Regions from separate parts of the Weizmannia sp. WK01 genome, predicted to be linked through region 1. Evidence: riboswitches for the same ligand, from Rfam matches in the RefSeq annotation. Region 1 holds a riboswitch; each other region holds the start of a gene.
The links. Region 1 has a riboswitch for S-adenosylmethionine ahead of OF158_RS02005 (phosphoadenylyl-sulfate reductase). Riboswitches for the same ligand answer to the same signal wherever they lie in the genome.
Positions count from the first base shown of each region.

Region 2: linked by a shared signal. The riboswitch ahead of OF158_RS17080 (methionine ABC transporter ATP-binding protein) and the one ahead of OF158_RS02005 (phosphoadenylyl-sulfate reductase) in region 1 are both predicted to bind S-adenosylmethionine.
Region 3: linked by a shared signal. The riboswitch ahead of OF158_RS02545 (bifunctional homocysteine S-methyltransferase/methylenetetrahydrofolate reductase) and the one ahead of OF158_RS02005 (phosphoadenylyl-sulfate reductase) in region 1 are both predicted to bind S-adenosylmethionine.
Region 4: linked by a shared signal. The riboswitch ahead of OF158_RS03545 (methionine biosynthesis PLP-dependent protein) and the one ahead of OF158_RS02005 (phosphoadenylyl-sulfate reductase) in region 1 are both predicted to bind S-adenosylmethionine.

Region 1 is NZ_CP109616.1:389,776-397,196, forward strand. Features, by position in the region: partial or broken gene OF158_RS01990 (IS1182 family transposase) at 15-1,490, shown strand; gene OF158_RS01995 (glycosyl hydrolase family 28-related protein) at 2,311-3,714, opposite strand; gene OF158_RS02000 (TIGR04104 family putative zinc finger protein) at 3,884-4,189, shown strand; SAM riboswitch class I at 4,515-4,619, shown strand; gene OF158_RS02005 (phosphoadenylyl-sulfate reductase) at 4,711-5,436, shown strand; gene cobA (uroporphyrinogen-III C-methyltransferase) at 5,837-6,595, shown strand; gene OF158_RS02015 (sirohydrochlorin chelatase) at 6,602-7,342, shown strand.
Region 2 is NZ_CP109616.1:3,592,749-3,600,169, reverse strand. Features, by position in the region: gene pepT (peptidase T) at 1-300, opposite strand, end outside; gene OF158_RS17105 (glycosyltransferase family 8 protein) at 363-1,157, opposite strand; gene OF158_RS17100 (MATE family efflux transporter) at 1,351-2,700, opposite strand; gene OF158_RS17095 (ParM/StbA family protein) at 3,117-4,295, shown strand; gene OF158_RS17090 (hypothetical protein) at 4,307-4,879, shown strand; gene OF158_RS17085 (ABC transporter ATP-binding protein) at 4,941-5,720, shown strand; SAM riboswitch class I at 5,802-5,910, shown strand; gene OF158_RS17080 (methionine ABC transporter ATP-binding protein) at 5,983-7,023, shown strand; gene OF158_RS17075 (methionine ABC transporter permease) at 7,013-7,421, shown strand, end outside.
Region 3 is NZ_CP109616.1:529,717-537,137, forward strand. Features, by position in the region: gene OF158_RS02535 (LCP family protein) at 316-1,275, shown strand; partial or broken gene OF158_RS02540 (IS1182 family transposase) at 1,534-3,009, shown strand; SAM riboswitch class I at 3,854-3,955, shown strand; gene OF158_RS02545 (bifunctional homocysteine S-methyltransferase/methylenetetrahydrofolate reductase) at 4,023-5,858, shown strand; gene metH (methionine synthase) at 6,118-7,421, shown strand, end outside.
Region 4 is NZ_CP109616.1:766,877-774,297, reverse strand. Features, by position in the region: gene OF158_RS03555 (glycoside hydrolase family 65 protein) at 1-1,709, shown strand, start outside; gene metC (cystathionine beta-lyase) at 1,949-3,124, opposite strand; gene OF158_RS03545 (methionine biosynthesis PLP-dependent protein) at 3,121-4,236, opposite strand; SAM riboswitch class I at 4,314-4,433, opposite strand; gene OF158_RS03540 (ABC-2 family transporter permease) at 4,542-5,681, opposite strand; gene OF158_RS03535 (ABC transporter ATP-binding protein) at 5,672-6,568, opposite strand; gene OF158_RS03530 (KpsF/GutQ family sugar-phosphate isomerase) at 6,785-7,421, opposite strand, start outside.

The DNA.
Region 1 (7,421 bases):
TGGGGGTATCTATCATGCTTAAAGAAAAAGATAATCAATTAAGCATCTATTCCATATTATACGATAAAATTCCTGAAAATCATACACTTAAATTATTAAGAGATGAAGTGGATTTTAGTTTTATCAATAAAATGCTTGAAAAAACTTACTGTAAAGAATATGGAAGGCCAGCAAAAGAGCCCGAACTTATGGTTAAAATCTTGGTGTTACAAAAACTCTATGACTTATCTGATGAGAAAGTTATAGAAAATTGCTCATTAAACCTTGCATATATGTATTTTTTAGGAATCAATCCGGAAGACGACCTCCCTCACCCAAGTCTTTTGGCAAAATTTCGTAAAAGTAGATTAGAAGGCAATCTCACTATAGATGAAATTATTATTGAAATCATAAACCAATGCATTGAAAAAGGAATTTTACAAAAGGTTTCTGGTATAACGATTGATTCCACTCATACAGAAGCCAACACCAAAAAATATAGACCGGAACGAGTCATGAAACAATTAGCGAAAAAAATCTTTAAAACCGTTAAAGAAGAAAACGGAGAAATACCAAGTGAAATCAACCAAGAAATCCCTGATTATAAAGAAATAGAAAACCATGATGAAGCTAGAAAAACAATGAAGTCCTATCTTGAAGAAACGGTATCAAAGGTAGAAGAACTAGTTGAACTGGAGAAAGCACCTGAAACAAAAGCACTCGTTAATAATGCGAAAGAAATTTTAGCAGACCCGAAGTTTATGGAGCAAAAAGGGGTACGATCGATTGTCGACCAAGAAGCGAGAATAGGGTATAAAAGCAAAAATGATCCTTTCTTTGGTTATAAAACGGAATTTATGATGACAACAGAAGATCGAATGATTACAGCTGTTCATACTGGTAATGGAGCTTATGTGGATGGAACGAAGTTTGATGAATTATTAGAGTTAACCAAGAAAACGAGAATAAAAATGCCAGAAGTATATGGTGATAAAGCCTATTTTAAAAAGCCAATCTTAGACAAAATCTCTGAACTTAAAGCAAAGGCATACATCCCTGTAAGTGAAGCTGCATATCGCATAGACGAAGAAAGATTCAGTTATAACAAAGATTCTGACGAGTGGTTCTGTAGTCAAGGAAACAAAACAATCAAAAAGAAACACTATATAAGAAAATGTGGAAAAGAAACGTATAATTACTATTTTGACAGAGAACAATGTAGAAATTGCCCAATGCGAGAAGTTTGCATAACCGGAAAAACAGTCGGAAAAGTATTAGGGATCGGAATCAACACCCCAGAATTTTATGAGTATAGTCAACAACAGAAATCGGAGGGATTTAAAGAGAAGTATAAAAAAAGAGCATGCCAAGAAGGGAAAAATGGCGAAATGAAGAATTTCCACGGGTTAGATCGTGCCAAATGGTACGGTCTAAAAAGCATGGGCTTACAAGCCAAGCTAACAGCCTTGGCAGTAAATTTAAAGAGGATAGCCGCCATACTATCCTCTAAAAAGGCGAATTATAGCCAAACATTTGTCATTTTTACTAATTTCTATGGTAAAGAGTACCATTTACAGAAAATTTCTTACACTACACAGCAAATTTTACATAAAAAAATGGCTTTTTTCAGTGGTCACGAAGCCTTCAAAAAGACAAAACGGGGGTGGGACTGAGTCAAAATGTCTTTTTAAAACGTTCAAAAAGACAAAAAAGGATCCGTACGATGGTCCCAATGTTTTTTAGAGGTCTTTAAAAAGACAAAAGGCAACAAATTTCCCGGGAAAGCGTCCTTTATGGTGAAAGGAAAATAACACAATTGGTCGGGAAAAGTATTCGCAACTTAATGAGAGAAAAATTGCGATAACATTACTGGCACGAGTGCTATGAAAGACATGTCACAACAAATTTCCGGGCATTGGCATCAAGGAAGACAAAATGTCTTTTACTCGAGAAGGGGCGCAAAGTCGGCAAAAACTTTGTATAGAAATGTCTTTCCACGCCCGCATTCATGACAAAAGACACCAAGTTTCCCCGGGAAATGATCTTCAAACGATGATGAAAAGGAAGGATCCAGGGCTTGCTGAATCAGCAAAATCTCGGACGGGCAAGGATCCCAAGGGTTTTGCCGAACTTTAAATGCAAGGGTTTCAAAAAGATGTAGAAAAAACTTTGCACTCGAAAGCCATTTCATCCCCTTTTTTGCAGATATCGCTTCTATTGGTGGCAAACATGAAGGCTGGACTTGCAGGGTGAATCGGATAAGAAGCTATTATCCGATTCATTCGGCAAGTCTTGCTTAGATTCTCTCTTTATTTATGAACAATCCAAGCATTACAGCAGTACGCATTTGTCTTTGCCCCTGATCCGTTTTGCATTTTGAAACCCGCTGATTTCTACATTTTTCAAAATAACATTTTTTGCGCGGTACTGGATGGCGACAACAGGATTTCCCTTGAAATCATAATCCGGGTCGCCAAGCGCAGTCAGCCCGTTAATTACAACGTTTCGGTAAGCGGAAACAACGAGGCTGCGCGGCGTTGAACCTTCATATAAATCCGTAAACACCGGTGCGACAGAAACTAGATTGGCCGCCACAATATGGTTCGCGCTTTTCGAATCGGCATCTTTGCCTTTATGGTGGCCGATATGCCGGAAGTTAAAAGAGCGGTTGTCGCGGACAGAAAGATGGCCATACAAATGCACATGAGAAGCAGCCGATGCATTGTGGTGGGCTTTGATTTCAACACCTCCGAAACAGCCGCTTGATGCATTATTGCAAAGCCATACATGGCGCGAGCCGTCATCAATCTCAATGCCATTGGAGTTGGAAAACCCTTTTTTGTGGGCCCTTCCACTTGGGTTGTAACAGAAAGAATTTGAAATAAAACAATAGTCGCTATGGTGGGTGGTAATCCCGTCATCACCGAATCCGCTTGCCGTGAGCCCGTCCAGCCAGATATAGCGGCTCCTTCCTGGGGCGAGAAAGCCGTCTCCCAAATAATGATAACGGGCAGAGGATACATCAAAACCGTGCAGTCCGGCCCCCACCGCCTCCACATTTTTCACCCAGCCGAACGTGACGTGCGCAAAAGTCAGGCAGCTTGAACGGTTATTTCCTGCCGCCGTTCTTTCCTCTTGCCCGAGCCTTTCGACATTCCAATCGAGCGTGAGCCCCTCCACCGATATATGGTGATTGCCACGATGAAAATGGGCATTTTGGATGAGACGCGTTTTTTTCGGTGCATGCGGATGGAGTTTGATGATGGTTACGCCTTTTCCGCTGCCGCAAAGGCATGTCCATGAAGGCAGCTTAAGCCCCTTTACTAGAAAAACACCATTCGGTACGATCACTTTCACCCGGCCGTTTCCCAATGCTTTTTGGAAAGCCGCTGTGCAGTCGGTTTTTCCATCGCCGACCGCACCGTAATCTGCCACATTGACTGTACGGGATGCCACAGCCAGCAGACGGCTGTACGCTTGATCCAATATCGTTTTCCATTCCGGGTACACAAGGCCGTTCTGATCTGCAAGCGTTTTATACGGTTCAACCGGATATCGCCGGTTCAGCAGCAACCGTGAAAGGGAAAACGGTTTGTGAAATTCCGGCTGACAGTACTGTTGAAAAAGTGCTTCATTCTCCCGGATCAGGGTACCCGGCTGGACTGTCCTGCGTGAAAGTTGGCGCAGCAGTATGCCGTTTGTCCAGGGGTCATGATGCTTGTCCAAATGAATCATTTTTCCACCTCGCTTTGCCTTCATTCAGTCTGTGTCAATTGATATATGTAGTTTACCCCCGCAGGTTGGAAAACGCACTGAAAAAGAAGACTTTTCCAAACCATAGTTGTTAATATAAAAAATAAATTGAATTTTATGTTAGAATCAATGAAAAGGAAGGTGAAATTTAATGAGCCTGCCAAAATGTTTGAATTGTAACCATCAATTTAAGTGGATTTATATTTTTAAGAGACTATGGAAGTTTGACCAAACCATGGAATGTCCAAATTGTACAGCCAAGTTATATCCAAGTATGAAGTTTCGAAATAAAGTTGGTTATCTTTCTCTACTTTGCCTTTTCGTATCATTTGGACTGATGATATTGGGCATTCCAAAAGTTGCATTCATAACACTAATCGTCATTATTTGGGTTTGTTTGATTCTTACGATGCCTTATGTTTATTCGTTTGATAATAAGGAAAGACCTCTATGGTAAAAGGTAGCTGTTGCTCCTTTTTAAAAAGATGCTGCAGAAATCCGGGTGAGATGAAGCACAGATTTGAGCCTGGTACGACTGAGGACATCCGCAAGTTTAAAGATGAATGACCAATCTGGTACAGAAGCAAAATTTTGAAGAAAAGCCCAAGGAAGCTAGCCAAAAAATGAAGGGTCAGTTGGAAACCTTTTCCATCAAATGAGGATCAAAAACCGACATATAAACATTTTTCTTGAAAATGGGCCTGATTTTCTTTATCAGAATTTTTCGTTGACGAATAGCATAAGAAGGTATACAATAAACTTCAAGCTTATATATTGTTATTTTCTTATCAAGAGAGGTGGAGGGAAGGGCCCTGTGAAGCCTCGGCAGCAGGTCCGGAAATGGGCACTGTGCCAATTCCTGCAGGTGGTGGCCTGAAAGATAAGAAGATTTCCCGGGAATGGATATCTTCTTACTTCAGGGTAAGAAGATTTTTGTCGTTTAATCCTTAGTAATCGAATGCGAAAGAAGGGAATAGAGTGGAGCAAACGCGGCTCACATATGAACAGTTTACGTCGGATCCGTTCGCAGCGTTCGTGCCGGAAGATGAAACGAAGGGCGCATTGGAAATTTTGCAGTGGGCATATGGCACGTACGGCAAATCAGTGGTATATGCGTGCAGTTTCGGCGCAGAAGGAATGGTGCTGATTGATCTCATTTCGAAAGTCAGAGAAGATGCGGATATCGTATTTTTGGATACCGACCTGCACTTTCCGCAGACTTACGAATTGATTGAAAAAGTGAAAAAGAAATATCCGGCTTTAAATATACAAATGAAAAAACCGTCGCTTACGCTTGATGAACAGGCGGCGCAATACGGATCTGCCCTTTGGAAAAGGGATCCGGACCAATGCTGCTATATCCGGAAAATCAAGCCGCTTGAAGAAACGCTGCAGGGAGCGGCGGCCTGGATATCCGGCTTACGGCGGGAGCAATCGCCGACAAGGGCAAAAACGAATTTTGTCAATAAAGATGAAAGGTTCCATTCGATTAAAATTTGCCCGCTGATTCATTGGACATGGGATGATGTTTGGAACTATATCCGGTCTAACAATCTTCCATATAACGAATTGCACGACCAGGGATATCCGAGCATCGGCTGCTTCCCGTGCACACGTGCTGTCGGAAACAGCGACTCAAGAGCAGGAAGATGGGCGGGCTTTAATAAAACCGAATGCGGGCTGCATACGGTTCAGAAAAAATAAGGCTGCTATATAAAATGACATAGGTAATAAGAGTAAGCATCAGTCTGCATGACAAGATTTCGTTCATTTTACAAAATTCCTAGATTTGGTAAGAATGCGGCAAAAATTTATATACAAATCGGTTTTATGAAAAAACCAGGGAAAAAATTGCACTTGGAAGCTGATTCAGCGTATAGAGAAGATAAAATCGCATTTTCGAAGATGGATTCTTTTATATTTTGAGATGGAGCTTGCTGATAAATTGGGTACAAACGCAGAATTGGACCCGTTCAGCAAGCTCTAGCGGCAAAAGCAGCCAGCTTTTTCAGGTGCCCGCTTGTAGCCAATCCAGACTAGGATTGTTCAAGTGCTCGCATCAACCAAAACAACGAGTCCGATTAAGTTTAAAGCAGGTGAAGAAATGAGAAAAGTATATTTAGTCGGGGCAGGACCCGGCGATCCGGAGCTGATTACAGTGAAAGGATTGCGCCTGATCCGGGAAGCGGATGTCATTTTATATGACCGGCTGGTGAATCCGGACCTGTTAAAAGAGGCAAGGCCGGATGCAGAACTTGTCTACTGCGGGAAAAAACCGGATGCCCATACGATGACGCAGGATATGATCAACCACCTGCTTGTGAAATTTGCTAACCAAGGAAAAACGGTTGTCCGTTTAAAGGGCGGTGATCCGTTTATATTCGGTAGAGGCGGGGAGGAAGCGGAAGTCCTGGTGCAAAAACATATTCCGTTTGAAATCGTGCCGGGAATTACAGCCGGTTCCGCTGTGCCCGCCTATGCCGGCATTCCGCTCACCCACCGCGGGCTCAGTACATCCGTTGCTTTTATCGCGGGCGTCACGAAAAAAGGCGAAGATCTTGATGCGTATTGGTCCAAATATGCGGGAATTGATACACTTTGCATTTATATGGGCGTGAAAAATCTGCCACTCATCTGTGCGCAACTGATAAAGCACGGCAAATCACCGGACATGCCGGCTGCACTAATCCGCTGGGGCACGACTGAAAAACAGGAAACCGCGGTCAGCACGCTTGGAAATTTAAGTGAAAAGGCGGCTGGGCTGCGCAACCCATCGCTTTTGATCATCGGAGAAGTGGTAAAACTGCGCGAAGAGTTAAAATGGTTTGAACAGCTTTCTGCTGCTCCGGCCTGTACCGGGTGAACGGGTATGAAACAAGGCGTTTTATATGTCAGCCATGGCAGCCGTGTGCCTGAAACCGCCCGGGAAGCAACAGCGACGATCCGGCAAGCAATGGCGCAGGTGGATGCGGATCTCCAGGAAATTTGCTATCTGGAAATTGCGGAACCGGATATTGCGGCAGGGATTGATGCGCTTGTCCGGGGCGGCGCAGGGCGCATTGCTGTTGTGCCGGTATTGCTGCTGAGTGCCGGGCATTATTATGAGGATATCCCGCGCGCGATCCGGGAAGCGAAACAGCGTTATCCGCATATTGTGTTTACGTACGGCCGCCCGCTCGGTGTCGGGGACCGGATCATCGAAATTTTGGCAGAAAATATTTTGGAAACCGGCATGCCTCCGGGTGCCTGGATTCTGCTTGTTGGACGCGGCAGCCGCAACCCGGAAACACTGTGCGATTTTGCAAAAATTGCTGCCGGGTTGCGTGCGCAATTGGGGACAGAACAGATCAAAACGGCTTATTTGGCAGTGCTTGAGCCTCGTTTTGATGATGCGCTGAAGGAGCTGACCGCAACCGGGCACCCGGTAGTTGTGGCCCCTTATCTTTGGTTTACCGGCGTGCTCGTCCGGTCGCTGGAAAAGAAAGTGGGCATGCTGCAGCGGGAAGGATATGATATCCGGCTGGCACGGTATCTCGGCTGCCATCCGGATATGGCGGACGCATTGGCCGTTCGGGCAAAAGAAGCGTTGGGCGCAGAGGATTTTATTTGAGATCACGGGATTTTTACCCAGTCAAGCCTGCGGTGTTTTCTATTGTGCACCCCGGACTTTTTGGGGCGATGCAGTTTAA
Region 2 (7,421 bases), 500 kb from region 1:
GTCATAGTTTTCGACAATCTGCGGATTGACGTTTTTCCCTGTAAAATCTGTCGCCGTGTCGACATGTGCCAAAAATCCAATTACCGGGACTTCTTTATCGGTATTGCTTGGCAAAGTGGCAAAAAGATAGCCGTTTTCATCCAGATGGACTTCTTCCATGCCGATTGATTCCAGCTCATCGCGAAGCATGCGGAGGAGTGTCCATTGCCCGTCAGTAGAAGGACAGGTTTCACTGTCTTCGTTAGACTGGGTGTCCACTTTCACGTATGTAGTAAATCTTTTCATTAACGATTCTTTCATCATCTTCACTCCTCATTTTTAGTATGTCTATATTTTACCAAACCCAGCCCAAAAGCTTGTATTTATTCGCAATATTTTTGGTAAAAAGTGCCGAGCGCGTATTTATAATTCGGGTGCCACGGTTTGTCTTTTCCGCAATAATGGATAAATACGGTGTGTTTTTTGATCGACTCTAAATCTTGTTTTTTGATTAGCGCGGCACGTTCAAAAAACCGGGCATCATAGTTATACCGGTAGCTTTCGGCAGGTTTTATTTTGTTCCAGAACAAGGCATTGAATACGTCCTGATCGGGTAGGAGCAGTTTCAGTTTATTTTCTTCAATGAATTGAAAGATCTCCTCCACTTTAACATGCTGCCGGATCAGTTCCAAATTCATGAGAAGAACGCCGGTGTTAAAATATCCTTTTGCATTCGGTGTCCGCAGGCGCATTTTATTGATCAGGCGGGCCTTTTTTGCCGAGTGTTCATGTTCGCATGCAATAAAAAAATGCCCTTCAAAATCTGTATAATAAAATGCGGCGGCAGGGTTGATACAGACAATGTCAGGATCGAGGTAAAGAATTCTGTCAAGATGCGCCGGCAAAAACAAGTGGGCAGTAAGCCGGTAGTACATTTCTGAAGTGTAATGCCTGAGGACAGGCGCATCTTTAAACAGATCCGGCGGAATCCGGATCGGGAAAAAATGGTGTCCTTTCTCTTCAACATAGTGATGTAACTCGGAAAGCTTTTCTTCAGAAATGGTGGAATGCAGCAGGTAGATCGAAAACGCTTCTTCAGGATTGTTTTGGACAAGAGAGTTTATTAACACTTTTAGGGGAGGAAGGTAATTTTCATTTAATGTAACAAGGATATTCATGGCTTTTCCACCTTTTGGCTGTAGTTTCAACTACTTCCATGATACAGGTTTCTTTTTCCGCTAACAATCCTTTTGGGTTCCGGGTATGGGCCTTTTTCATCGTACAATCATGGCTGCTTGCTTGTGCCCTTATAGGTGAGAAAACATTGCACCCTCTGGCGTTTCCACAGAAAAAAGCCTGCCATAAAAATGGTCAGGCTCTGAGAAGCGACAGTCTTTCCCAAGGCTTTGAAAGCCAGCGCCGAGTGGCAAAGATGCCTCGGAACCATTCATCAATGCCCTGGGCAATCCAAATACCGAGCAGCCCAAGCCCGAAATGCACTCCAAGGACATAGCTTAAGCTGGCTGCAAATACCCACATGGAAAAAATGCCAATCATGACCGGGAAGCGGACATCGCCTGCTGATTTCAGCGAACTCATCAGCACGATATTCATCGCTCTCCCTGGTTCTGTAAAAACAATGGCCCAAAGAATCGGGATGCTGACGGCGAGAATGTCTTCGCTTTTCGTAAATATGTGCAAAACAGGTGAGCCGATGAGCGCAATCACCAGTGAAGTAAAGAAAGAAGCCATCATGGCAATCTTTAAAGTTTTCATCCCGCGTTTCAGAGCACGTTCATACGTTTTTGCACCGACATACCGGGCGATAAGCAGCTGGGTGCCGGATGCAATGGCGAGGGTGAACAAATAACAGATCATCGAAATATTATTTAAATAAACGCGTGCAGCCAGGGATGCTTCCCCGAGTAAGGCAATAAACCCGGTAATCACCAGTTGGGAAAACTGGTAGGAAAAATTTTCGCCGGCTGAGGGAATGCCGATTTCAAGCAATGCACGGATATCTTCTTTCTTTATGGTGATGATATCGCGAATGCCCATTTTCATTGCAAGCCTGCGGTAGACAAGGAAAAGAAGCGCCGATACCGCAAAAACGCGTGCAACAACAATGGCCCACGATACCCCGATGACGCCGGTAACCGGGAGCCCGAAAATCCCCGTAATGGCCAAAATGTTCCCAAAGATGCTAATTAAATCCATTAAAACGGTGACAAGCATCGATTCTTTTGTAAAACCGTGGCTCCTCAGTACTGCGCTTAAAGCGAGGGAGATGGACTCGAGAAAAAGGGAAGCCCCGCAAATTTTGACAAATGTCAGCGCGTATTGATAAACCTTGCCGTGAATGTCGAAAAACCCGAGAAGCAGTTGCCCGAACAGAAAAACAAAAAGCCCGACGGCAAGGCCGAACCAACAATTGAGACCGAAAGCGGAATGGGCGACCTGGCGCGCCTCTTTCATTTTCCCTGCGCCAAGATTTTGCCCGATCAGGATAATCGCGCCGACGGATGTGACATTAAAAATGAGTATAAACATATTCAACAGCTGGTTGGCCACGCCCACCCCGGCAGCCGCATCATCGGCGTAGTGGCCGAGCATAAGGGTTGCGATGATCCCGATTCCCATATGCAAAGAAAGCTCAATAAAGAGCGGCCAAGAAATTTGAAACAGGGTCTGGTCTTTGTAATATTGCTGTTGTGCTGTCAACACTTTTCCCCCTTTATCTGATACCCCAGCCTTTTAAACCGGTTATATTGCCGGGTCTGGCGGATGTTCATTCTTCAATACTATGAAACATTGTAGTCTTTATTGTCGTGCTGTCAATTGGAATCTTAAAAAAACCCGTGAATTTTTTATGGATGAGGGATATTGGCTGTGTTTGCGTATTTGTTTACATGTTTTCAAAGCTGTTTGCATGTTTACACAAACGCAAACATTTGTAAACAAAAACGCAAACATGTTTGCAAACCTGTAAGCATGGCTTTATAACAACACTTTTCAAAAGTTTACAAGCCGCAAACAAGTTTACATTTTCGTTAAAAAAGTTCAGAGTATTGATTATTTTTATAGACTCAGATATTCTTAGAGTAAGCCAAAGAAAGCGATACAGGGAGGAAAAGTGAATGGGGAAGACCCGGATTGCCGCAGTCGATGTAGGCAACGATTCTTTAAAAGGCATTTTTGGAAAAATGGAGTATGAACTCAATATCCCGAACGTCATTGCACGGGATATTGAAGACCGGCCGGTAATTGGCATTGAGGAACTGGACAGCAAAGATCCGCTTGAAGGCATCCATGTAAAAGTCCACTCCCCTGCTTTAAAGGAAAATAACGTGATTTACCGTGTCGGGGATCTCGCAACCAAAAGCGATAATGCAACCGAACTTGACCCGGGAAGCAGCAAGTCGGAAGAGGATCAGACCCTCGTCCTGCTTTTTACAAGCCTTGCGCTTGACGCAGTAAGGGAGGAAAACGCCAAAGTTTTTACCCGCAACCAGAATGTCATTGATGCCAATTACACGCTTGGGACAGGCCTGCCGCTCCGCGAAGTAAAAGAGGGAAAAGATGCGGGCTACCGCTCGCAGCTGCTTGGATCCGTCCACCAGGTGGAATTTCTTGTCACACCGAAATATCAGGGGTTGAAAGTCAATCTGAAATTTGACGAAATCAAAGTGTATCCGGAAGGCTTTGCCGCTTTTATCAATCTTGTCATGGATAACGATTTAAACATTATTAACCGCGAATTGATTGACAAACGCATTTTAATCCAGGATATCGGCGGCCTCTCAACGGATATCGCCGTGATCAAAAACAGGACAGTCGATGATGACCGGGCGCAGGGATTTAATCTCGGCGTATCAGAAGCGCTTGAACAGATCCGTGAAGAAATCCGCGTCAAATACGGGGTCGAATTGGACAGCCGCCGTGATGTGATCGATATTATCACGAAAAAGCATGACCGCAACCATATTATGGTAAAAGGCAGCCGGACAAGCGTGCACGACATTACAGACCGGATTCTGTTTGACCTTGCAAAGAAACAATACCGCCTGCTCCGGAACGTGTGGCAGAAAAACTCACAAACAGAGATTTGCTATTTTGTCGGCGGCGGTTCTGTTGTCCTGAAAGATTACTTAAAAACGCTGAACAACAGCCTTGACGGCTACAATATTGATTTCTTTGAAGATGAAAAAGAGAGCATCTGGATGATGGCCAATGCTTACTACAAATTAATTTCGGATTATGTGAGGAAAAACAATAAACCGGAAGACAAAGGAAAGAAACCGGTCGAATCCAAATAAGGTGAAAAAATATGGAAAAACAAAGCGGGATGAAGCGGGGCCAGACGATTGCGTTCCGGATCCCCCAGGATACGCCCGATCATATTTTAAAAGAACTGTCAAAGTTAAAAGAAAAAGAGAAACGGAACTTCTCCGCCAAAATAGCCGGATATGTGATACAAGGTGTTAACCAGTCGCTCGTAAAGGACAAAGAAACCATTACAATCCCGCTGCCGCGCAAACTGACAAAAGTGCAACATGACTGGCTGAAGCATGAACATTCGGAAGCGATGCTCGGCAGCATTGTTTACGAACTGATTCAGGATCCACTCCGGGCGACTTCGCTCTTTGCGGCCCTTTCGAAACAACCTGTATCTATGGATGAGACGCTTTTTTTACAGGAAGACGAATTGCCGCAAACCAGCGAAGAAGCGGACGGGAAACCGGTTCGATCCGGTGGTGAGCCGCCTGGATCGGATGATCTTGATGCATTCGACTGGAGAACTGCCGCCGCCGAACCGGCACCGCCCGAAACGGGAGCGCCGGAAAAAGAAGAAGATGCGGAAGACCTGCTCGGGGATTTTCTCGCCAGCATGAATAAATGAAGTGCGCAGGGTGAACCCCTGTGTGTCTAAAACTTGTACGAAATGTAAGGGGATGGCACAGATGGAAAATATAATCGAAGTTGCCGGTGTGAGCCTGATGCGCGACGGCAAAAAACTGCTCTCGGACATTCACTGGACGGTCAAAAAAGGGGAGCATTGGGCTGTCCTCGGCTTAAACGGTTCCGGCAAAACCACTTTGCTCAATATGATCAACGGGTATATTTGGCCGACAAAGGGGAGCATCAAGGTGCTCGGGAAAGCGTTCGGAAAAACAAGCCTGCCGGAACTGCGGAAATCAATCGGCTGGGTCAGCTCCTCCATCCAGGAAAGGATACCGCGCACCCAACTTGCACGCGATGTGGTCATCAGCGGCAAATATGCATCCATCGGGCTGTATGAAGCGGTGGATGCACAAGACGAAGAGAAAGCCCTGCGCTTGATGGAACAATTACATTGTGCTTCCCTTTTTAGCCGTGCTTATGAACATTGTTCGCAAGGAGAGCGGCAGAAGCTTTTAATTGCGCGCGCGTTAATGGCGGAACCGCGCATCTTAATTTTGGACGAGCCTTGCAACGGGCTGGATTTGTTTGCCCGGGAAATTTTGCTAGAAAGTGTGGAAGAGCTGGCGAAAGATAAGAACGGACCGACGCTTGTATATGTCACGCACCATCCGGAAGAAATTTCTCCCGCTTTCCAAAAAACATTGCTGATCAGAAACGGGGAAGTTTTCCGGCAGGGCCGGACTTCCGAGATGATTGAAAAACAAGTGCTTTCCCGCTTTTTTGAGCATGAAATTCACGTGGAGTGGCGCGGAAACCGGGCATTGTTTCAAGTTGTCTGACGATTGAAAAACAAAAAAATATAAAATAATGAATTGACAAATCCCGAGCCGTCCACTAATATTTAAATATAACAAATGAATAACTTATCCAGAGAGACTGAGGGACAGGCCCGATGACGTCCAGCAACCTTCAAATCTTTTTTTGAAAGGTGCTAATTCCTGCAGAATGGTTCATTCTGAGAGATAAGTCACTTGACCGGCAAACCTCTTTCGAATGAAAGAAGTTTTTTTTTTGCCAAAAGGAACAGAAGGAGTTTTCAACATGCTGGTATTAGAAGATATTCATAAGGTATACGGAAAAGGGAAGGACAAAAAGGTTGAAGCGTTAAAAGGCATCAACCTGCGTGTTGAAAAAGGGGAAATCTTCGGGGTGGTTGGTTACAGTGGTGCCGGGAAAAGCACACTGATTCGGTGCGTCAATCTGCTCGAGCGGCCGACTTCCGGGAAAGTGCTCGTTAACGGGGTCGACCTTGTGCGCCTGCCGCCTGCCAAGCTACGTCAAGAGCGAAAAAAAATCGGCATGATTTTCCAGCAGTTCAATCTGCTTCAGTCAAAGACGATTTTTCAAAATGTGGCCATGCCGCTTGTGCTGGAACATCGCCCGAAGGAAGAAATAAAGGCAAAAGTGGCAGAATTATTGTCTTTTGTCGGGCTGGAAGAGAGAATGCATCACTACCCTGACCAGTTGTCAGGCGGCCAGAAACAAAGGGTCGGTATTGCAAGAGCCCTTGCGACAGATCCGGACATCTTGCTTTGTGACGAGGCAACGTCTGCCCTTGACCCGAATACGACCGAAGCCGTGTTGGACCTTTTGCGGAAAGTCCGGGACGAGCTGGGCATTACGATCCTGATGATTACCCACGAAATGAATGTCATTCGTGATATTTGTGATAAAGTGGCGGTGCTGGACGGCGGAAAAATTGTGGAGCAGGGCCCTGTAATCGACCTTTTCACAGAACCGAAAACGCAAATTGCGAGAAGCTTTGTGAAAACTGTGCTGAATGATTCGATTCCGCCATCGGTGCAAAAACTGATCGATGAAAGCAGCAAAGACAACCCGCACGGCATTTACCGGATTCTGTTTAAGGGAGCTTCCACCAATATGCCGCTGTTATCCAATACAGCAAAACAATTTTCAATCGACCTGAATGTGCTTCATGGCATGATCACCGAACTTCAGGGAATCCCTTTTGGCAACCTGCTTGTCGAATTGAAAGGCGACCCGGAAGAAATGAAGCGGGCCATTCAGTACATCAACGATCACGAAGCGATCATTCGGGAGGTGGAGAAAAATGGCATTTGATTGGTCATGGTTTTGGCCGCAATTTTTCACGGCAATGGGCCAGACGCTGTATATGGTGGCTGTATCATTACTCATTTCCATCATCATCGGCATCCCGGTTGGCGTCATTCTCGTTATTACCCGGGAAAACGGCATATGGGAAAACAAATGGATTTTTAATATTTTAAATGTGATTATCAATATTTTTCGGTCGATCCCGTTTATTATTCTCGTTGTCGCGATCATTCCGTTTACGCGCTGGGTTGTCGGGACAGCGATCGGAACAACCGCAGCGATTGTGCCGCTTGTGTTGTACACTGCTTTTTACATCGGGAGGCTCATTGAAAGTTCACTGCTTGAAGTCGACAAAGGGACAATCGAACTTGCGCAGTCAATGGGGGCGACGAACTGGCAGATTA
Region 3 (7,421 bases), 140 kb from region 1:
AAAAAGTAGGTTGTAAGCTCTCTTGCAAAGAAAAGGATACCTGCCGAAACTTAAAAAATGCTTAAAACCTCCGCGTCTCTGGCCATAAAAAAACGCCTGCACAAAGCAGACGAACCAACAAAAGCTCTTACCTGATGACAAACATCAATATACCGCTGGAAAATAAAAAACGCCTTAACTTTGCATGAAAGTTATGTGAAATTCCCCACAAATTATGATCTCGACAAAAATAACAAAATTTCATCAAAATTTTCGTGACAAATTGCCGCTTTTAGATAATAATAATGAAGACAGACTACTAAAACGAGGGATTCTATGGAGTCAAGAGTAGCGAAAAAAAAGAAAAAACGGTCAAGAGTCCGCTGGCGCAGAGTGTTCCTTATGCTCTTTTTACTGCTCATCGTCGCCGGCGCGGGTTACACAGCCTATCAATACTACGCTGGCGTTCATCAGACAGACCCGAATGATGCCTTAAATATGGACAATCTGGAATTTAACGGTAAAAAGGATGCAAATGGCCGCACCAATATTCTCCTTCTCGGAATTGATCGGCGCGGGCAAGAAGATTCAAGAACCGATACCATCATGATTGCCCAATATGACCCGAAGAATAACCAGGTGAAGCTCATTTCGATTATGCGTGACATTTATGCCGAAATTCCGGGGTATAGAAACTATAAAATTAACACAGCCTACTATCTTGGCAATCTGAAGAATCAAAAAAAGGGTGTTGAATTGCTGCGTCAAACACTCAAAACCAATTTTGACATTGATGTGCAATATTATGCACTTGTCGATTTCCAAGGTTTTGTTAAAATTGTCGATACCCTGGCGCCTCAAGGCATTGAAATGAACGTGGAACATAAAATGTCGGAAAACATCGGCTTGACGCTTTATCCTGGAAAACAGCTGATGCATGGGAAACAATTGCTCGCCTACGCACGATTCAGACATGACGCGCAAGGCGACTTTGGCCGGGTTGCCCGCCAGCAAAAAGTGCTTAAAGCGCTCCAATCTGAAGTTTTCAGCGTGAACGGTATCGCCAAAGCGCCGAAACTGCTTGGAACCATTCAGCCGTATATTGCCACCAATATGAGCAAAATGAACATTCTTGCGCTCGCCAAAGACGCCGTCGGAGGCAACCTCAAGGTAAAAACAATGACCGTACCGGTTGCCGGCACCTATACCAATGTCAGCTATCCGGGCGTCGGCGCCGCACTCGAAGTGGACAAAGAAAAAAATATAGAAGCCATCAAACAGTTTTTGGATGAATAACAGGGGCCGGTTCCGGCTCTTTTTTTTGTTGCAGACAGAAAGCCGTACCGGGAGCAAATTGTCCTTTTGGAGGGTTCAAAAAGACAAAAGAAAGCCGGACTAGGAGCAAATTGTCTTTTTGAAGGGTTCGGGACCACTGAAAAAGTCAATCTGAAAATTCAAAATAATTATATGTACAATAAATTGAAAAAAAATGCCCCCAGTATTTGGTATAATAAAGTTATACTACAAACCAAAACCAAACTGGGGGTATCTATCATGCTTAAAGAAAAAGATAATCAATTAAGCATCTATTCCATATTATACGATAAAATTCCTGAAAATCATACACTTAAATTATTAAGAGATGAAGTGGATTTTAGTTTTATCAATAAAATGCTTGAAAAAACTTACTGTAAAGAATATGGAAGGCCAGCAAAAGAGCCCGAACTTATGGTTAAAATCTTGGTGTTACAAAAACTCTATGACTTATCTGATGAGAAAGTTATAGAAAATTGCTCATTAAACCTTGCATATATGTATTTTTTAGGAATCAATCCGGAAGACGACCTCCCTCACCCAAGTCTTTTGGCAAAATTTCGTAAAAGTAGATTAGAAGGCAATCTCACTATAGATGAAATTATTATTGAAATCATAAACCAATGCATTGAAAAAGGAATTTTACAAAAGGTTTCTGGTATAACGATTGATTCCACTCATACAGAAGCCAACACCAAAAAATATAGACCGGAACGAGTCATGAAACAATTAGCGAAAAAAATCTTTAAAACCGTTAAAGAAGAAAACGGAGAAATACCAAGTGAAATCAACCAAGAAATCCCTGATTATAAAGAAATAGAAAACCATGATGAAGCTAGAAAAACAATGAAGTCCTATCTTGAAGAAACGGTATCAAAGGTAGAAGAACTAGTTGAACTGGAGAAAGCACCTGAAACAAAAGCACTCGTTAATAATGCGAAAGAAATTTTAGCAGACCCGAAGTTTATGGAGCAAAAAGGGGTACGATCGATTGTCGACCAAGAAGCGAGAATAGGGTATAAAAGCAAAAATGATCCTTTCTTTGGTTATAAAACGGAATTTATGATGACAACAGAAGATCGAATGATTACAGCTGTTCATACTGGTAATGGAGCTTATGTGGATGGAACGAAGTTTGATGAATTATTAGAGTTAACCAAGAAAACGAGAATAAAAATGCCAGAAGTATATGGTGATAAAGCCTATTTTAAAAAGCCAATCTTAGACAAAATCTCTGAACTTAAAGCAAAGGCATACATCCCTGTAAGTGAAGCTGCATATCGCATAGACGAAGAAAGATTCAGTTATAACAAAGATTCTGACGAGTGGTTCTGTAGTCAAGGAAACAAAACAATCAAAAAGAAACACTATATAAGAAAATGTGGAAAAGAAACGTATAATTACTATTTTGACAGAGAACAATGTAGAAATTGCCCAATGCGAGAAGTTTGCATAACCGGAAAAACAGTCGGAAAAGTATTAGGGATCGGAATCAACACCCCAGAATTTTATGAGTATAGTCAACAACAGAAATCGGAGGGATTTAAAGAGAAGTATAAAAAAAGAGCATGCCAAGAAGGGAAAAATGGCGAAATGAAGAATTTCCACGGGTTAGATCGTGCCAAATGGTACGGTCTAAAAAGCATGGGCTTACAAGCCAAGCTAACAGCCTTGGCAGTAAATTTAAAGAGGATAGCCGCCATACTATCCTCTAAAAAGGCGAATTATAGCCAAACATTTGTCATTTTTACTAATTTCTATGGTAAAGAGTACCATTTACAGAAAATTTCTTACACTACACAGCAAATTTTACATAAAAAAATGGCTTTTTTCAGTGGTCACGAAGGGTTCAAAAAGACAAAAGAGAGCCGTACCGGGAGCAAATTGTCCTTTTGGAGAGCTCTAAAAGACAAAAGAAAGCCGGACCAGGAGCAAATTGTCCTTTTGGAGAGCTCAAAAAGACAAAAGAGAGCTGGACCAGGAGCAAATTGTCCTTTTGGAGAGCTCAAAAAGACAAAAGAGAGTCGGATCAGGGGCGAATTGTCCTTTTGGAGGGCTCAAAAAGACAAAAGAAAGCCGGACCAAGAGCAAATTGTCTTTTTGAAGGGTTCAAAAAGAAAAAAGAGAGCCGTACCGGGAGCAAATTGTCTTTTTGGAGAGCTCAAAAAGACAAAAGAAAGCCGGACCAAGAGCAAATTGTCCTTTTGAAGGGCTCAAAAAGACAAAAGAAAGCCGGACCAAGAGCAAATTGTCTTTTTGAAGGGCCCAAAAAGACAAAAGAAAGCCGGACCAGGAGCAAATTGTCTTTTTGGAGAGTTCAAAAAGACAAAAGAAAGCCGTACCGGGAGCAAATTGTCTTTTTGGAGAGCTCAAAAAGACAAAAGAGAGTCGGACCAAGAGCAAATTGTCCTTTTGGAGGGCTCAAAAAGGCAAAAGAAAGCCAATTAGACAAAAGGGACGAAACCGCATCCAATATGAATTTCAATTTCCCCCTTGTCATGTCACCCGGCAAAGTGTAAAGTATAAATAAGTCAAAATTTTAAGTACGTTCAATCGAATAGCCTTATCAAGAGAGGCGGAGGGACTTGGCCCGATGAAACCTCAGCAACCAGCCCATAAGGCACGGTGCTAAATCCAACAGGTATACCTGAAAAGATAAGGAGAATGTTGTCATCTTGCCTCCTTTTCTGGGAGGCTTTTTTCATATCATTCAAAGGGAGTGTAAAAATTTGGACCTTCTCGAAACGTTAAAAAACCGCATCCTTGTTGCGGACGGGGCAATGGGGACACTGCTATATGCATACGGCGCCGACACATGTTATGAGTCATTCAACCTGACCCATCCGGAAGACATCCACGCGATCCACCGCGCCTATATCGAAGCAGGCGCATCGGTCATCCAGACAAACACGTACAGCGCCAACTATATCAAGCTAGCACAGTATGTCCTGGAAGAAAAAGTAAAAGACATCAACAAAGCGGCCGTCCGGATTGCAAAAGAAGCGGCAAACCGTGATACATTTATACTCGGCACGGTCGGCGGCATCCGCGGACAACGCAAAACCGAAGCAACACTTGCCGAAATCAAGCGTACGTTCCGCGAGCAGATTTTTCACCTCCTGAACGAAGGAGTTGATGCCCTGCTTTTGGAAACGTATTTTGACGCGGAAGAACTGTATACGGTCGTAGACATTGCGAAAAAAGAAGCGGATGTCCCGGTCATCGCCCAGTTCTCGCTTATCGAACCGGGCGTGCTCCAAAACGGAACCCCGGTCCGCGACGCGTTCAAGGAACTTGAAAACCGCGGCGCCGATGTGACCGGCCTGAACTGCCGGCTCGGCCCGCACCACATGATCCAGGCGTTCGAAGAAATCCCGATACCGAAGCGTGCCTTTTTGTCCGCATACCCGAATGCGAGTCTTTTAGATTACGAGGAAGGCAGGTTCACGTTCACGAATAACGCCGATTATTTTAAAACATGCGCCGAAAAACTGGTCGAACAGGGTGTACGCCTGATCGGCGGCTGCTGCGGCACGACGCCGGCTCACGTCAAAGCAATCGCAGAAGGGGTGCAGGGGCTTTTACCTGTCACAGAAAAAACGGTCCGCCCACCGAAAATCGAGATCGCGGCCGCCCCGGCGCAGCACGAACCACCGTTGCATGAAATCGTAAAAAAACGGCGTTCCGTCATTGTCGAATTGGACACACCGAAAACGTTGAACACGGCCCGCTTTTTTGAGGGGGCAAAAGCGCTGCAGGCATCCGGCATTGATGCCCTCACAATGGCCGACAACTCGCTTGCAAGCCCGCGCATCAGCAACACAGCGATTGCTTCAATTTTAAAAGAGAAACATGGCATCCGGCCGCTTGTTCATATTACATGCCGTGATCGTAATTTGATCGGGCTGCAGTCGCACTTAATGGGCCTTGCTGCGCTCGGGATTGACCAGGTGCTTGCCATCACGGGGGATCCGACAAAAATCGGCGACTTCCCGGGAGCGACGAGCGTATACGATTTGTCATCCATGGAACTGATCGCAATGATCAAGCAATTCAATGATGGCATCTCCCATTCCGGCAAATCGCTTCACAGGAAAACGAATTTTTCCGTCGCGGCTGCATTTAACCCGAACGTCCGCAATCTTGATAAAACGGTCGGGAGGTTGGAGCGCAAAATCCGCTACGGTGCCGATTATTTTATCACCCAGCCTGTGTTCAGCACGGAAAAAATCGAGCAAATCCATGAAGCAACGAAGCATTTGGACGCGCCGATCTATCTTGGCATTATGCCGCTTACCAGCTACCGGAACGCGGTCTTTCTGCACAATGAAGTGCCGGGCATCAAACTGACGGATGAAATTTTGGCGGCGATGGAAAAAACAAATGGCGACCCTGCGAAAGCACGTGAAGAAAGCCTTGCGATCAGCCGTACCCTGATCGACGCGGCCCTCGGCTATTTCAACGGCATTTACTTAATTACGCCGCTCGAACGCTACGAACTGACGGTGGAATGCACGCGCTATATCCACGAAAAAACAGCAGTGCAAGGCGCAGGCATTGTCTGAGACTGCAACGAAAAGAGTACAGGCGGATTCATTAAAGTGAAACTTTGATAGCACTGTCCAATTGCAAGATTAAGAAAAGAGCTCAAGAAGGCAAAACGAAACCTTGGCCGGCTTCAGCCCCTGCGAGATGCATGCACTTTAAACTCAATCAAAAGTGGCACCGGCGCCGCCAGCATCGGAACGCGACCCAGCCAGGTACCAAATGTTACCGTACGTCGCAATCTCAATATCAAACGTACAGCCAAAGGGGGAATTTTTCATGGGGCAAACGTTATTTGAACAGCAGCTTGCAAACCGCATTCTCATCCTTGACGGGGCGATGGGGACGATGATCCAGCAGCAACACCTTACCGCGGCAGATTTTGGCGGCGAAGCATACGAAGGCTGCAATGAACACTTGAATCTCACAGCACCCGATGTCATCCGCTCGATTCATGAAGCATATCTCGAAGCGGGGGCTGACATCATCGAAACGAACACATTTGGCGCAACGTCCATCGTCCTTAACGAGTACGGCCTCGGGCATCTCGCTGAAAAAATCAACATCGAAGCCGCGCGCATCGCCAAGCAGGCTGCCAAAAAATTTTCCACACCCGAGCGGCCGCGGTTTGTCGCCGGTTCGATGGGCCCGACAACAAAGACGCTCTCCGTCACGGGCGGCACTACTTTTGACGCGCTCAAAACCGCTTACCAGGAACAGGCTTGCGGGCTCATAAAAGGCGGCGTCGACGTGCTCCTTCTCGAAACATCGCAGGACTTGCTGAACGTCAAAGCCGCTTTTCTTGGCATTACGGACGCATTTAACGAAACCGGAAAAAAACTGCCGCTTCTCATCTCCGGCACCATTGAACCGATGGGCACAACGCTTGCCGGCCAGAACATCGAAGCATTTTACATTTCCGTCGAGCATATGCAGCCGGCCGCAGTCGGGCTTAACTGCGCGACCGGCCCGGAGTTCATGGCCGACTCGATCCGCACACTCGCGGGGCTCGCCAAAACGGCAGTGAGCTGTTACCCGAACGCCGGGCTTCCCGACGAAGAAGGGCATTACCACGAAACACCGGAATCGCTCGCTGTCAAAATGAAAGGCTTCGCCGAAAAAGGCTGGCTCAACATCGCAGGCGGCTGCTGCGGCACAACACCTGCCCATATCAAAGCACTGAATGAAGCACTTGCCGGGCTCCCGCCGCGCCAGCCTGCAAAACAAGAGCACCACGCCGTCTCCGGCATCGAACCCTTTATTTACGATGACCCGTCCACCCGCCCGATTTTTGTCGGCGAACGCACAAACGTCATCGGTTCGCGCAAGTTCCGGCGCCTGATCGCGGAAGGCAAATGGGAAGAAGCGAGCGAAATTGCCCGTACCCAGGTCAAAAACGGCGCACAGATCATCGACATCTGCCTCGCCGACCCGGATCGCGATGAAATCAGTGACATGGAAAATTTTATTTCGATCGCCGTAAAAAAAGTGAAAGTGCCATTTATGATCGATTCCACGGACGAAAACGTAATCGAAAAAGCTTTTACATACTGCCAGGGAAAAAGCATTGTCAATTCCATTAA
Region 4 (7,421 bases), 380 kb from region 1:
TGGCAGAGGACAGAGGCACGATTGTACTGCGTGTCCGCACATTTGCTTCCGGGCTTGAAATGGCTTGTGCCGCAACCCACGCCGTTTCCGTCTCTTGCGAATGCCATTATGAACAAGACGAACAAAAAGTGCACGCAATCATCGATTTCAAACACGGCGAGCCGGTGTCCCTTACAAAATTTGCGATCTATACGGACACGCTCCGCCACGGGGACCATATCGCAGAAAAGGCGGCGGCCATCCTAAAAAGCATGCAAGGCAAAGATTTTTCAGCACTATTACGGGAGCAGGAGCAATATTTAGCCACTTACTGGCAAGCAGCGGACATTGAAATTGACGGCGATCCGAAACTGCAGGAAGGGATCCGTTTCAATCTGTACCAGCTCCTGCAATCTGTCGGAAAAGACACCGCCAGCAATATTGCGGCAAAAGGGCTGTCCGGGGAAGGTTATGAAGGGCATTACTTTTGGGACACGGAGATTTACATTTTCCCGGTGTTTCTGTTGATCCATCCGGAACTCGCGCGGCATTTGCTGCTGTACCGCTACCATATCCTTGACCACGCACGGGCAAGGGCAAAAGAGATGGGCCATCAAAAAGGTGCGCTATTTCCGTGGCGGACGATTTCCGGCACGGAATGCTCACCGTATTTCCCTGCCGGCACAGCGCAGTATCATATCAGCGCGGACATCGCTTACAGTTATATGCAATACTGGTATGCCACCCAAGATCAGGACTTTATGAAGCAATACGGCGTCGAAATTCTCGTGGAAACGGCGCGGCTTTGGCTTGAGGTTGGCCATTACCGGGAAAAAGACGGCAAATTTGCGATTGAAGATGTGACCGGGCCGGATGAGTACACAGCCATCGTCAACAACAATTACTATACAAATGTGATGGCAAAATATAATTTGAAATCAGCTCACAAATTTTATCACTGGCTGAAAGAAACAGATGATGCCTATTTTGCGGCATTTGCTGCACGGCTTGGTTTAACGGACGAAGAAGCGGCAAGCTGGCTGAAAGCGGCGGATGCGATGTATCTCCCTTATGATGAAAAACGCGGCATCCACAAACAGGATGACAGCTTTCTCGATAAAGCGGTCTGGGATTTTGAACATACGCCGAAAGACCATTACCCGCTCCTTTTGCATTACCATCCGCTCACGATTTACCGGTACCAAGTATGCAAACAGGCAGACACGGTGCTCGCGCATTTTTTGCTGGAAGACGAGGCAAATCCGGAAACGATCCGAAACTCGTATCATTATTATGAAAAAGTCACGACACACGATTCATCACTGTCCACATGCATTTTCAGCATAATGGCGTCTAGGCTCGGCGAAGCGGAAAAAGCGTATCATTATTTTATCGAAACAGCCCGCCTTGATCTTGATAACACACATGGCAATACAAAGGACGGCCTGCATATGGCCAATATGGGCGGGACATGGCTATCAATCGTGTACGGATTCGGCGGCGTCCGGATCAAAGAAAACGGGTTTTTTCTAAATCCTACCATTCCGGAACAATGGGACCGCTATTTATTTCGCCTCACCTACCAAAACCGCAAGTTTCAGGTGGAAGTGGCGCGCCATGCGTTTAAAGTGACATTGCTGGAAGGAGATGCGCTGGACATCCATATAGGCGGCCGTACAGAAACGTTGAAACCAGGCAGGACGGTTACCCGGCCGATTTCCGGATTGTGAATGCAGGCGTTCCTTTCCTTTACACAAAAAACAGAAAAAAGCGGCGGGACACTTTTTACAGTGGTTTCCCGCCGTTTTTATGTTTTCTTTCGGGCTTTTTCAGCGGCTTCTGTGGTGCAGTTTTTGTCATACGTACGGACGGGACGTGCCTCCATTCCCGTTTCAAAATGAGCCCGGGCGTCTATTTTGAAACGGGGAATCCCGCCGATCAGGGCGGATTCCCTGCAGCCGTTTGTCCATTATTTCACGGTTGTGCCCGCTTTCGTGTACGAAAAAGCCTGCTCGAAATCGGCAATCAGATCATCCGGATTCTCGAGGCCAACCGATAAGCGCAACAAGCTGTCGGAGATGCCGCGTTTTCTTCGGTCCTCAGGCGGCATTGCGGCGTGGGACATTTTTGCCGGATAGGACAGAATCGATTCTACAGCGCCGAGGCTGACGGCAAAGACCGGAATTTTTACATGGCTGACAAATGTCCGGAGCGCTTCCTCATCTTCCAGTTCAAACGACAATACCGCGCCCGGCCCTTGTGCCTCCAGCTTTTGCAGCGCATGCTGCGGATGGTGCCCGAGCCCCGGATAATACACGTTTCGCACAAGCGGATGCGCATCAAGAAAATGTGCGATTTTCACCGCTGACTGCTGCGATTGGAGCAGCCGCACATGCAACGTTTTCAACCCGCGCAAAACGAGCCATGCATCCTGGACGCCGAGCACCGCCCCGAATGAATTTTGCAAAAATCCGAGGCGCGCTGCCAATGCTTCATCTTTTACAACCGCAAGCCCAGCAACGACATCGCTGTGCCCTGCTAAAAATTTCGTCGCGCTGTGCAGCACGATATCCGCCCCGAGTTCAAGCGGGCGCTGCAGGGCAGGCGTTAAAAAGGTGTTGTCGACAAAGGTGAGCGCCCCGGTTTCCTTTGCCAGTTCACTCACCGCACGGATATCCGTCACTTTTAAAAGCGGGTTTGAAGGGGTTTCCACATAAAAAGCCTTCGTGTTCGGGCGGACGGCCTGCCGCACTTCTTCAAGGTTGGTCATATCTACAAATGTATGTTCAATACCAAGCCGGGTCAGGACTTCTGTCACCATCCGGAACGTGCCGCCATACACATCTTCGGTGATGACAACATGGTCGCCCGCCGACAAAAGCAGAAACGCGGTTGAAATCGCCGCCATCCCGGAAGCAAACGCGAAACCTTTGACACCGCCTTCGAGTTCGGCGATGACATCCTCGAGCGCTTCCCTCGTTGGATTGAGCGAGCGGCTGTAATCGTATTTACCGAACTGGTCAATGTCCGCCTGGTGGTATGTCGAAGCATGCTGGATCGGTACACTCACAGCACCGGTCGCCGGGTCTATTTTATGGCTGTTATGTAAAAGCCTCGTTTGAAAAGAATAATCTTCATTTGTCATCGTGTTTGCACCCCTTCGTGAATGTTGGCAAAAGCTTTTTCAATATCTGCAAGCAAATCGCGTTCATTTTCAATTCCGACTGAAAAGCGCAAAAGGCAATTGTCTACGCCTGAAGCAATCCGTTTTTCTTCCGGAATGTCGGCATGCGTCTGTGTAGCCGGGTAAGTGATAAAACTTTCCGTCCCACCGAGGCTTTCGGCAAATGTAATCAAAGACAGGCCGCGTAAAAACGGGTCGACCCATGATTCTTCTTTTACACGGAAAGAAAGCATCCCGCCGCGGCCCGGATACAGCACATCTTTTACATCCGGATGCGCGCTTAAAAATGCCGCCACAGCTTTTGCATTTTTTTCGTGTTTTTCCATCCTAAGCGCCAGCGTTTTCATGCCGCGCATCAGAAGCCACGAATCAAACGGACTGAGGGTGGCGCCGGCACCGTTATGGTACAGAAAAAGCTGCTCGCAAAGTTCAGCACCCTTTGCCACGATCAGACCGGCCAGCACGTCGTTATGCCCGCCAAGATATTTCGTCGCGCTATGGACTACAATATCAGCGCCTTCTTTAATCGGCTGCTGCAAAAGCGGGGTGTAAAAAGTATTGTCTACAATCAGCAGGATTCCGTGCCTTTTCGCAATTTCAGCCACTGCGCCGATATCCGTCTGCTGCATGAGGGGGTTTGTCGGCGTTTCGAGGAAAATGGCTTTCGTTTTCGGGGTGATTTCTTGTTCAATATTTTCCGGGTTGCACGTATTCACGTACTTACAACAAAGCCCCCATTTTTTATATCCCTGCTCCAGCAGGCGGTAGGTGCCGCCATATAAATCATCACTCACAATCCACTCATCGCCGGCCTGGAACAAAGATAAAACAGTGAAAATCGCAGCCATGCCGGAACTGCACGCAAACCCGCGGTCCCCGCCCTCCAGATCCGCAATCGCTTCTTCAAGCAACTGGCGCGTCGGGTTGCCGGTACGGGAATAATCGAAACCGGTTGACTGCCCAATGCCTTCGTGGCGGTAAGCGGTAGAAAAATAAACAGGCGGGTTCACCGCACCTGTCACGCGGTCACTGCGGTTTCCGATTTGTGCAAGTTTTGTTTCTGTATGATACATGATGGACACTCCCTCACTTAAAATCAAAAAGCCTTCTCCAATAAGAAGAAGGCCATTCCTTTCGTGCATGAACCATCTTCTTATCTTTCAAGTTATGATCCCATAACTTGCAGGACTTAGCACCTTTTCAACGCGTAAAAGCATTGAAGGTTGCTGAGGCTTCATCGGGCCATTCCCTCAACCTCTCTTGATAAGAAAACACCAATATGAAATTTGCCATCAACGCCGCAAAAGAAATTACACAACGAACCTAAAAATTGCTTACGTTCAATTTATCCCTTTTTTTCGGATTCGTCAAGCTTTTTTTAAATTTTGTTTTTCTTATGGATAATCCATATGGTGAGAAAATAAAACAGCAAAGATGAAAGGAGAAGCGTAATGACTCCGTCTGTAGTATTGATATACTCATTCCTGAATTTTGCTGCACTTTCTCCATTCACTATATTCGGCACATCCACAAATGTAAAAGGGATGATATGCATAACAGCATACAACTTTGTCTTAAATCCGCTCATCATTTCCTCAAAACAAAAACAAGCCACCAAAACGAGCATCAGAAGCAATTGATTTCGAATAAAGGTATTTAAAAACTGCGTGAAAACAGAAATAAATAATAGAAGACATAGGATTAGTAAAAGCGATCTGCCCAAAAACCGGGCAATTGAAATCCACAATACTTCTGTCCCGTTTAAATTGATCGCCACAGGGTACTTCCAACTCCCCAAATGGCTTATGATGCTACCAATAATGAGCGCAACAACCAGGATAACAATCGTGATGGCAAGGCTGTAAACAAATGAAGTGAAGATTCTCGCATCCAATATTTTCTTGAGCTTCACTGGCAAAACATTTACAAAATGATTAATACCGCCTTGTTTGTCTCTTGTTGAAATATCACCAATTAAAACTGCAATGAGAAGAGGCATTAAGAACGGGAATACGTAAAAAAGAATACGATATGTAAAGTTAATACCCGGGGTTTCGAACGACTCTATTACCGGATGAATATTTTGTTTAAGCAGAATGGTATTGAGCTGTATTGCTTTTTCTGTCTGCGGAACAATTTTTTTATTACCAAAAACAATTGTTCCGGCATTAATCCCAGCAATTAATTTTTTATCTAAAGCGATCTGCAATTTCAGTTCTTGCTTCCAATCCCCTGCTTCATGAGCTTGTATTTGTTCTGTACGAAGGCGTAACTCCTCCTGCAAACCCGCAAGTGCTTTCTTCTTTGCTTCACTCTTATTTGGATTTGATTCCATGTGTGAAATGGCATTTTCCAGTGAGGATTTGTTATCCTGATATTCATTGAGCGGGTCCATTCTCTTTGCTCCCACGAAAGTAAATGCAAACAAAATGAAAACAATCAAAATAGCAGCAATAAAAACAGTCAAATTTTTTTTATTTCTAATGAATCGCAATGTCTCTAATTTGATTAGCCCCATTTATCTTCACCTTCGTATATTTCCTCATAAATTAGTTGGCTGCCTTTTTGCCCTATGAAAAATGATTTAAATTTCATGTCTTGTTCGAATGCCTGATTTACCACAAAGGAGCTTTTACTCGAATCTATCTCCGCCCATACTTCATTGGCTGTGGCATTTTTAATTTCTTCATCTTTAAATAGGGAAAGAACTTTATCCGCATCATTCCCATTCTCTAACTTAATGATGATGTATTTATTAAAGTCCGGATTATTTTTTCTGCTTTCGTAAACCATTCTTCCTTGCTTTAAAAAGATGACACGATCACATAATTCATCAACATTGTTCAGAATATGGGAAGAAAAAAATACAATTTTATTTTCATCTCTAAGTTGCTTAATGGATTTGCTTATCAGTTTAATATTGGATGGGTCCAGCCCATTCATCGGCTCGTCCATCAATAGCAAATCACAAGAACTGATCAAGCACATCCCAAATAGCAGCCTTTGCTGCATGCCAAGCGAATATTTTGAAACCCTTTTGTCGATATAGGAACCCATGCTTAATTTTTCAATAACAGCGCCACATTCTTGTTTGCTCTCCCATAATCTTTGTACAAGTTTTAAATGCTCTCTCCCTGTTAAATTTGGATACAATACTGTATGGTCTTGCAAAAAAAATATTTTTTTAAGGATTTTTTCCCGATGCATTTTATAATTCATGCCGTAAATACTAATTTCGCCTTTTGAAGCAGGAATCAGGTTGGATATCGCATTTAAAAGCGTCGTCTTGCCGGATCCATTTGGAGCAACCAGGCCAATAATCTCCCCTGGTTCAGCAGAAAAACTTATATCTTCCAAAATTTTTGACTTCTCTATCTCTACTGACACATTGTTTACCCTTAACAAAACAATCCCTCCCCCGTTAATTCACAAGATCTTATCACCTATTTTAATAGGCCGCAGCGCCATTGTCACCGAAATTTTTGCGTGGTGTCACCGAAAAAACAAACTGCTGCTGCACATATTGGCGGCAACCACCAAAAAAAGCGGGATTCTTTATGAATCCGCTCTATCCAGTCAAAAAATTTTTTCTTGTTATTTTGCTTATTCTTGTTATTTTGCTTATATAGTCTGGACCAAATCCTGAATATGGAGCATGGCAACCGGTTTCTGGCCGGTAACAACCGGAAGCACCTTGAAAGCGTGGTCTTCCATTATCCGCAATGCTTCCGCTGCCAGCTGATGCTCACTGACGCAAACCGGATATTTTGTATACAAATCTGCTACTTTTTTATCCAGTACTTCATGGCCGTTTAAAAGCTCACGCCGGATATCGCCGTCCGTTAAAATGCCGGCCAGCCGTCCCCGATCGTCAATAACTGAAACAGCCCCCGCCCCCGCTTCCGTCATCATAAATAATGCTTCCTTTATGCCGGTGTCCATTCCGGCAACCGGGTTCATCCTTTTCCGTTTAGCCACATGGCCAACCGTGAGAAGCAAACGCCGGCCAAGCGAGCCACCGGGATGGAAAAGCGCAAAGTTTTCAGGTTTAAAATCCCTTGCCTTCAAAAGGGCAACCGCAATCGCATCCCCGAGTGCAAGCGTGACGGTAGTTGTAGAAGTCGGGGCAAGGCCGAGCGGGCACGCTTCCTCAACTTCCCCGATATCCATCACCAGATTCGAACGCCGCGCCAGTGTCGACTTGCGTGAACCAGAAATAGCAATCATTTTTGCGCCGATCCTTTTGATGGAAGGGATC